DNA from 2 places in the Pedobacter sp. GR22-10 genome. Region 2 is predicted to be linked to the other one. Evidence: riboswitches for the same ligand, from Rfam matches in the RefSeq annotation. Region 2 holds a riboswitch; the other holds the start of a gene.

Region 1 (4,983 bases), on a different contig from region 2:
TATTCTTTCAGCAGTCCATCTATTTCAGCATTAAACTCCTTTACAAAATCGGTATAATATTGGCCGGTTGCTGGTCCGCTGTAACCCGTATGAATCTGTGCCACTTCTCCTTTTTTATTAATGATGATGGTGGTTGGGAAAGAGATGAAATTATTCAGGGCTGGTAAAGATTCAGATACTATTTTTTTATCGGGTGTGCCAGCAATTACCTGATCATATTGGATATCAAACTTATCCCTGAACCGGGTTAAGGCCTTCCGCACGTAGGCTGAATCCAGTTGTCTTTCATAATGAATGCCAATAACTTCAACGCCGCGATTACGGTTTTCCTTGTACCAGGGTGCAATAAAAGAAGCCTCATCTACACAATTTGGGCACCAGGTGCCTGTAATGGTAAGAATGACCACCTTATTTTTAAATTTCTCATCGCTGAGCGATACCTTTTTCCCGTTTACATCCGGAAAGGAGAAATCAAGTGTTTTGTATCCATCCTTTAAAAAGGTTAATTTATAGGCATCAGGTAAGGCCGCGTTTTGATTTTGTTTGCCTGTGAAGGGTGTATTTCCCCTGGTGCTCACCGTTTCTCCTGTTATGGTTCCGTCTTTTGAAAAACTTCCTTTGTAATAGGATGGACTAGAGCCAATAAAGCTGGATAAATAAAAATCATTGCCTTCCACTATTCCTTCCAGGTAACGTGAATCGCCAGTTACCCTTAAAAAAGTCCCGGTAATTTTATTACCAGTTTGTTTAAATAGTCCGACTGCATTTTCATCTTTTCCGGTAGGCGATTTAAAAGTGATATCATATTTGCCAGAGAAATCAGCTGCAGCATTTTTACCATTAGGTTTGAAACGATATGGATTCCCTCTGGTTGCATTTACGGCCAAAGGTTTACCGGAGCCATCTTGTTTCCTAAGCGTTCCAACCAGCGAATCACCTGTGATTTTGAAGGCAAGTTCATTGTCAAACTGATCCAACGCAACCAGAATGGAATCTGCAGTTTGTTTAACCACGCCACCATCAAAGCGTTCTTCACCATTCAAAAATATTAAGTGTGGCTTTGTATCGATTTTGGTAATTTCAAAATTAAAGGGAACTTCAACCCCAGGTTTAATTTCAAACACACCCCGCCATTTGCCGTTCGGAACAAAGGATGTGGTTAATTTATGGGCAGTAGCTGATTGTTTTTTCTGTGTCTGTGCTTGTAAAGTCTGCGACAACATAAAAGCCGGTAGCAGAAATAGTAATGATTTTATATTCATGTGATATTTGAGATCTATTGATAACGTGACAAATGTAAGCATCATAAAAGCACGGAAAAAATATTTTCAATAAAATCTATAGAATTTGTAGTCATTATGATTTTTATATTATCTTTGCCGCAGTTATTTTAAAATGCTTATCAAGAAAGGTGGAGGGAATGGCCCTGCGAAACCTTAGCAACCAGCCTGAATTGGATATGGTGCTAATTCCATCCCGAAGTAATTTGGGTAAGTTAAGTCAGTTGAATGCAAAGTATTAATATTATATGAGAGCACTCCTGATTTTACGGGCGTGCTTTTTTTGTAAATCAGCTTCACCGGAAATGCTAAGTATAAGGTATATCGTTAAAAACAATTTGATGGAAAAAACTAACAAAAAACAATCTACTCAATCAGGGCATTTAAAAACCTTTTTAAGTCTTCGAATGCGTGAGGGTATTTGTTGCTGTATGAGGCTATAAATACCAACCCAATAATTTAAATCATTAAGTATTCACGTTTGTAAAAAATTCGCCGGTAAGCGAAGTGGAATTGCTTTGCCCTGATTTTTACATTCTTCATTCATCTCATTATTAATAAATTGATTATGTTCAAAAAAATTAAGCTGTTGGCAATCGTATGCTTGCTCTTGCTTTCGTCACTCGTGCATGCCCAAAACATCAGTATTTCCGGTACGGTTAAAAGTGCTTCAGGAGAAACATTGCCCGGAGTTTCAGTATTTGTTAAGGAAACCAAACAAGCCGTAACCACCAATAATAGTGGCGCATTCAGTATTACAATTAATGGAAAAGGTACATTGGTTTTCTCTTATATTGGTTTTACAACTAAAGAAGTGGTGGTTACCGAAAGTTCGAATGCATTAAATGTAACCTTAAGTGACGGAGAAAATGCATTAGATGAAGTGGTGGTAACGGCTTTAGGTATCACTAAACAGAAAAAATCGTTAGGTTATGCCGTTCAGGAATTAAAAGGGGAAAGTTTAACTGAAGCGCGGGAAACCAATCTGGTAAATGCACTTGCCGGTAAAGTAGCCGGGGTAAGGGTAACCAATAGCCAGGGCGATATGGGATCTTCCCGTGTGGTGATTAGAGGGGAAACTTCTATTGCCGGAAATAATCAGCCTCTTTTTGTTGTAGATGGGATTCCGGTAGATAATTCACAGCTTAATTCGGCGGGGGCGAGAGATTACGCCAATGCCATTTCAGATATTAACCCTAATGATATCGAATCCATCAGTGTGTTAAAAGGTCCCAATGCGGCCGCTTTATATGGTTCAAGGGCAGCAGCAGGTGTGATTATCATTAAAACAAAATCAGGAAAATCTAAAAAAGGTTTGGGTATTTCTTTAAACTCGAATGGCGTGATCGAAAGTATATTAACCTTACCAAAATATCAGGATGTATTCGGACAGGGATCGGAAGGTAAATTCAGCTATGTGGATGGAAAAGGTGCCGGCGTAAATGATGGGGTTGATGAAAGCTGGGGGCCCAGAATGGATGGCAGGTTGATTCCGCAGTTCTTTTCGAAAGGTGTAGCAGTGCCCTTTGTGGCCCATCCGGATAACGTAAGGGATTTCTTCCAAACAGGTTACTCCTTAACAAATGGTATTTCAATTGAGGATGCAGGAGAGAAATTCGATTACCGGTTATCTTATAACAACCTTAAGCAGGTCGGTATCGTACCCAATTCAGGTCAGGGTAAAAACTCATTCACTTTAAATACTACTTTACGTTTAACACCTAAACTCACCATCACCGCGAATGCCAATTATAGTAAACTTGGTGCCGACAACCTGCCTGGAACGGGCGGATCAAGATCAACCAGTACCATGTTGCAGTTTGCGTGGTTTGGCAGACAGGTTGATATCAATCAATTGAAAAATTACCTGGATGAGAATGGTAATACTTTTAATTGGAACAACAGTTATTACAGCAATCCTTATTGGGTGGCTTATGAGAATACGGTGTCTCAAAACAGGAACCGTTTAATTGGAAGTATAGGTTTAAACTACAAAATTATTGACGGATTGAACTTCAATTTCCGTACAGGAACAGATTATTACAATGATCGCCGAAAAATTAAAATTGCCTACGGTACTAACGGAACGCCATTTGGATCATATACCGAAAGTGCCTTTACGGTAAATGAAAACAATACGGATGCGACATTAAATTATGCCAAGCAATTAAATGATGATTTTAGTTTAGATGTGTTGCTTGGTGGTAATATCCGGACCAGTTATATCGAACAAAATGATCAAAGTGCACCCCGTTTGGCTGTTGCCGGATTGTATACGTTAAACAATTCCAGAGATCCCTTAACCTCATCTAATAATTACAGTAAGTTAAAGTCTTACAGTGGTTATGCATCCGGTCAGATTGGTTTTAGAAATTACCTTTTTGCCAATATTACGGCCCGTAATGATTGGTCATCCACCTTGCCCGCTCAAAACCGCTCCTACTTTTATCCGTCTTTCAACGGTAGTTTAGTGCTCACTGAAGCTTTTGATATCAAAAGCGAGGTGCTGGATTACGCAAAAGTACGTGGTGGCTGGTCTAAGGTAGGTAAGGACACCTCACCTTATCGTTTAACTAATACTTACAGTTTCTCTGCACCGTTTGGAGCAAGTCCGCAGCTTAGTCCGTCCGGAACAGATTTCGATCCGAATCTAAAATCTGAAACCACCACTTCATCAGAGCTAGGTGCTGAAGCTGTTTTGTTTAACAAGCGACTTCGTTTTGATGTCAGTGTATATAATACGAACAGTTACAATCAGATTTTAAATGTAGATGTGAGTCCGAGTACAGGTTTCAGATCGAAAAATATAAATGCCGGAAAAATTAATAACAAGGGTATTGAAGTTCAGCTGGGTATTACGCCGGTGAAAAAACAATTTACCTGGGATATTGATATCAACTATGCGGCAAACAGAAGTAAGGTGGTGGAATTGGATCAGGAAGGTTTACTGCAAAATTATGTGGTGGCAACCAATTCTGCACAGGTAATTGCGACTGTTGGTCAACCTTACGGAACACTTTTTGGCAATGCTTTTTTAAGAGATGGGAATGGTAATATTTTGGTAAATGCTACAGGTGCACCACAAACTGACCCGACCAAAAGAGTTTTAGGGAAATATACACCAGATTGGATTGGCGGAATTTCAAATACTTTTAGCTACAAAAGCTTTAGTTTAGGCGTGTTGATCGACGCCAGTTTCGGTGGTTCTATTTACAACGGTACTTATTCTACAGGTACTTATACCGGTGTTTTAGCATCTACATTGCCTGGGAGAGGTGCAGAATTCGGCGGTATTTCTTATTACTACCCAGAAAATTTAAAGGCAAACGGCGCGGTTAGGTTAGCTAGTGGAGCAAATGCGCCAGCAGAAGCAACCGTTTATGATGACGGGATGATCTTTGATGGGGTAACCGCGGATGGCAAACCGAATGAAAAAATTCTCTCCGCACAAACTTATTACAAATCGTTCAGAACGATAGATGAGGCCAATATTTTTGATGCCTCTTATGTGAAACTTCGTGAAATTAAACTGAGCTACAATTTGCCTGCAAAATGGATCAAATCACTGAATTTGCAAGGTGTATCGGTTGCATTAGTGGGTAGAAATCTGGCAATCCTTCACCGCAATGTTGAAGATATTGATCCGGAAGTTGCTTTTAATACCGGTAACGGACAGGGTTTGGAGAGCCTCTCTAACCCAACC
Region 2 (4,983 bases):
TTTTATTGATGATATGCAGAATTTCTTCCAGTTTTTCATCACTATTGCTGGCCAGTTGAGGTCTTCTGGTAACGCCAAATCCCTGATCTTTAATAAACTTAATACCCAAATACATTCCTGCTATCAAAATCACAGAATAGCTGATGGCAATCAGTATGTTTTTTCGGGTATTCTTTTTCATTGGCGTTAGGCAAATTTATGAAAATAAGCGGGTTGATATATTTTTAACTGCAATTTCTTGTCTTTTGTTTATAATATTTCACATAAATTAACAGTATAACATCTGCTCTATCAAGTGGCAATCTATATTTTTAAATTTTTAGGGTAGATTTTAGAAAGAATTTACCGAATTTTATCAAAAATAAATTTATGAATAGAGTTACCGAGCAAGAATCAAATTATAACCACATTGATGAAATGTCGGTAATGGAAGTTTTGCAGGGGATTAACAATGAAGACAAAACCGTAGCCTTTGCTGTTGAAAAATCTTTGCCTCAGATTGAGAAATTAACTTCGGCCGTTGCCGAGAGAATGAAAAAGGGCGGTCGGCTTTTTTATATAGGGGCAGGTACCAGCGGCCGCTTAGGAGTGGTAGATGCATCTGAATGTCCACCAACTTATGGTGTTCCTTTCGATACTGTAGTTGGTATTATTGCCGGCGGGGATTCTGCCATCAGAAAGGCTGTAGAATTTGCTGAAGATGACAGCCTGCAGGCCTGGAAAGATTTACAGGCATTTCATATTAATGAAAAGGATTGCCTGGTGGGTTTAGCTGCATCCGGCACCACACCATATGTGGTTGGAGGTTTAAATACAGCACGCCAGCATGGAGTTTTAACAGGTTGCATTGTCTGCAATACTGGTGGACCCATTGCTGCAGCGTCTGATTTTCCGGTAGAAGTGGTGGTTGGACCTGAATTTATTACCGGTTCTACGCGAATGAAATCGGGCACAGCACAAAAATTGGTTTTAAATATGCTGAGTACCACCGTAATGGTGCAATTGGGGCGTGTGGTTGGAAACAAAATGGTAGATATGCAGTTAACTAATCATAAACTGGTTGATCGCGGAACGCAAATGGTAGCTGATGAATTAAATGTGAGCTATGAAATAGCTGCAGATTTGCTGAGTAAACATGGAAGTGTGCGTAAAGCAGTAGAAGCAGGACACTGAGAAATGTTAGAATGAGAGAAGGATGGAATGATTGAATGATTGAATTTGGAAGTAATTGTAGCATTCTCTCATTCAAAATTCACTCATTCAATAATTAAAAAAACATGCACGAGATAGAGCCGTATTACCAGTGGAGAGATGATTATATCTCGGCAGAGGATGAGCGATCGCCATTCTACAATACCGAATACTCTGAACTGTACTTTGATAAGCAGATCTATAACTTTCTGTTGCACCCGCAATGGGATGAGTTTGGTTCCAATACCTTGTACATGAAAGTATTGTATGCGGATTATGATAGAGGTTACGCGATTATTGAGTTTATCGGCGAATGGAATGATGCCATCAACAACGACATCATGTTGCTGAAACGCGATATTTTGGAACTCATGATGGATGAAGGCATTAATAAGTTTGTATTAATCGGAGAAAATGTATTGAACTTTCATTCATCAGACGATAGTTATTATGAAGAATGGTTTCAGGAAGTGGAAGATGGCTGGATTGTTGGGGTAAATTTCCAGGAACATGTCATCAGGGAGTTTAAAGATAACAACATTGATTATTACATTAATTTTGGAGGTGCTTTCGATCACCTGCCCTGGCGTACATTAAAACCGTTACAGTTCTTCAAAAAAGTTGAAGAATTGCTGACAAAAAGACTGAATTAAAGTATTATTTTTATAATTATTTAAATACACAAATAAAAATGGAACAACAAAACTATCAATATCAGGGCAATAGCGTGTTCGTCCAGGAAAACACAGTGTCTAAAAAATTCTTTGCCAGCGTATTCTTATGGATGTTCGTTGCTTTGTTAATATCAAGCGCTTCTGCATTTGTATTGGCAAATTCGCCAGGAATTTTATCCTATTTAGTAGCTGAAAAAGGATTTACCATATTTGGATACATTGCCATCTTTGCGCCACTTGGTTTAGTGATGTTGATGGGGGCTGCTATGCAAAGATTATCCTTCCCGGCATTAGTGGGTATTTTTCTGTTGTATTCTTTACTAACAGGTGTGATGTTGGGCTTTATACTTTTAATTTACACAACAACATCTATTGCCATTTGCTTCGTTGCAGCAGCCGTTATTTTTGCTGTAATGGCTATCATGGGATACACTACAGATGTTGATTTAAGTAAATTCGGACCAATACTAATGGCTGGCGTAATCGGTTTGGTTATCGTAAGTCTGATCAACTTCTTTATCGGCAGCGAAACGCTGAACTACATTTTAGGCTTTGTTGGTGTGGCTATTTTTACTGCGCTTACCGCTTATAAGGTTCAGGAAATTAAAAGAATTGGTGAAGGTTTGGATGAAAGCGGAAATGAAATTGCATTGGCCGACAGCAAAAAATTAGCAATAATGGGTGCGTTGTCACTTTATATCACATTCATTAACTTATTTGTTTCTTTACTACGTCTCTTCGGTAGCAGAAGATAATTCACTAAATTCTGACCGCTGGATTTATCTGGTTTCAGGTTAATGACAAAACAATATTTTAAAGGCCGTGCATATTTGCATGGCCTTTGTAATTTTATTTGGCAGCGAAGCGATAAATTTTGGAAATGATGTTGCTTTGTTGCATTTTTGTATGCTTATTAAGAAAGACGGAGGGATTAGACCCAACGAAGTCTTAGCAACCTGTGCCAACAAGGTGCTACATTCTAATCTCGGTTAACCGGGAGAAAGATAAGTTAAGGAAGTACGATCCATGTGCCAACTTTTTGAATAAGCTTTTTTGAGATTTGAGAAATTAGATTTGAGATTTGAGGCCAATTATAAATGTCTTAATTTCTCAGATCACTCCTCTCGTCTCTCACATCTAATAACAGAATGAGCATAAGAGAAGAATTAGAAAAACGTATTTTGGTCATCGATGGTGCGATGGGCACGATGATTCAACGTTATACGCTTACCGAAGAAGATTTTAGAGGGGAACGGTTTAAGGATCATCCTTGCGATGTGAAAGGCAATAATGATTTGCTGAACATCACCCGTCCGGATATTATCAAAGCCATACATCTCGAATATTTAGCCGCTGGCGCAGATATTATCGAAACCAATACCTTTAGTACGCAAAGAATCTCCATGGCGGATTACCAGATGGAAGATTTGTCGTATGAATTAAGTTATGAAGGTGCTAGAGTGGCAAAGGAAGCGGCAGATGAGTTTATGGCTGCTAATCCAGATCGTAAGTGTTTCGTTGCCGGTGCCATTGGCCCAACCAATAGAACGCTTTCCATGTCGCCCAATGTAAATGATCCGGGTTACCGGGCGGTTTACTTTGATGAATTGGAGACTGCTTATTACGAGCAGGTGCGCGGTTTGGTAGATGGGGGCTCAGATGTATTGCTGATTGAAACCATTTTCGATACGCTGAATGCCAAAGTGGCTATTGTAGCCATCAAAAAATATGAAGAAGTTATTGGCCGTAAATTGGAGATTATGATTTCCGGTACGATTACCGATGCTTCTGGTCGGACCCTATCCGGACAAACTGCCGAGGCTTTTTTAAACTCAGTGATGCACGCAAAACCTTTAAGTATAGGTTTCAACTGTGCGTTGGGTGCGAAAGAAATGCGTCCGCATATTGAAGAGTTAGCCGCAAAAGCGGGATGTTACGTTTCTGCCTATCCAAATGCAGGTTTGCCCAATGAATTTGGTGCTTATGATGAGCAACCGCATGAGACAGCACACTTAGTAGATGACTTTATCGCTTCTGGCTTTGTTAATATCGTAGGAGGTTGCTGTGGTACCACGCCCGAACATATCGGCTGTATCGCGGCGAATGCCAGAAAAGCATCACCAAGAAAAATTCCGGAAATTCAGCCGTTTATGCGGTTAAGTGGCCTGGAGCCCGTAACCATTACGCCTGAAAGTATTTTCGTAAACGTTGGGGAAAGAACCAATATTACCGGTTCGCCTAAATTTTCGAAGCTGATTTTAGGGGGTGATTACGAAGCTGCGCTCGCCGTGGCCTTGCAACAGGTTGAAGGTGGCGCACAGGTGATTGATGTGAACATGGACGAGGGAATGCTGGATTCGGAAGCAGCCATGACCAAATTTTTAAACCTGATCGCCTCCGAACCCGACATTGCAAAGTTGCCCATCATGGTCGATTCCTCTAAATGGTCGGTGATTGAAAATGGTTTGAAATGCCTGCAGGGAAAAGGAATTGTGAATTCAATCTCTTTAAAAGAAGGCGAGGATAAATTCCGCGAAAGTGCCCGTAAAATTATGCAATACGGTGCTGCTGTAGTGGTGATGGCTTTCGATGAACAAGGCCAGGCCGATAACTACGAGCGCAGAAAAGAGATTTGTAAAAGAAGTTATGATATTTTGGTGCATGAAATTGGATTTCCTGCGGAAGATATCATCTTCGATCCCAATATTTTAACCGTTGCCACCGGACTGGAAGAGCACAACAACTATGCTGTTGATTTTATCAATGCCACCCGTTGGATCAAAGAAAATCTCCCGCATGCTAAAGTGAGCGGCGGGGTTTCTAATATTTCATTCTCATTCAGGGGAAACAATACTGTTAGGGAAGCCATGCACTCGGCTTTTCTCTATCACGCCATTCAGGCAGGCCTGGATATGGGGATTGTAAATGCAGGGATGCTCGAAGTTTACCAGGAAATTCCACCTGAACTTCTGGAACGTGTAGAGGATGTATTGCTCAACCGGAGAGATGATGCCACCGAACGTTTGGTAGAATATGCCGATACCGTAAAATCAAAAGGTAAGGAAGTGGTTAAGGATGAGGAATGGAGAAAGGGCTCAGTGGAAGAAAGATTATCACA

Evidence for each region. Region 2 has a riboswitch for S-adenosylmethionine ahead of metH (methionine synthase). Riboswitches for the same ligand answer to the same signal wherever they lie in the genome.
Region 1: it holds a riboswitch for S-adenosylmethionine, as region 2 does, so the genes downstream of both, OQX64_RS18725 (SusC/RagA family TonB-linked outer membrane protein) here and metH (methionine synthase) in region 2, are expected to answer to the same signal.

What each region holds. Positions count from the first base shown of each region.
Region 1 is NZ_JAPIVR010000004.1:497,109-502,091, reverse strand. It holds gene OQX64_RS18730 (peroxiredoxin family protein) at 1-1,262, opposite strand, end outside; SAM riboswitch class I at 1,397-1,502, shown strand; gene OQX64_RS18725 (SusC/RagA family TonB-linked outer membrane protein) at 1,849-4,983, shown strand, end outside.
Region 2 is NZ_JAPIVR010000005.1:55,316-60,298, forward strand. It holds gene OQX64_RS19040 (S41 family peptidase) at 1-181, opposite strand, end outside; gene murQ (N-acetylmuramic acid 6-phosphate etherase) at 370-1,173, shown strand; gene OQX64_RS19050 (hypothetical protein) at 1,278-1,844, shown strand; gene OQX64_RS19055 (Bax inhibitor-1 family protein) at 1,883-2,620, shown strand; SAM riboswitch class I at 2,773-2,876, shown strand; gene metH (methionine synthase) at 3,014-4,983, shown strand, end outside.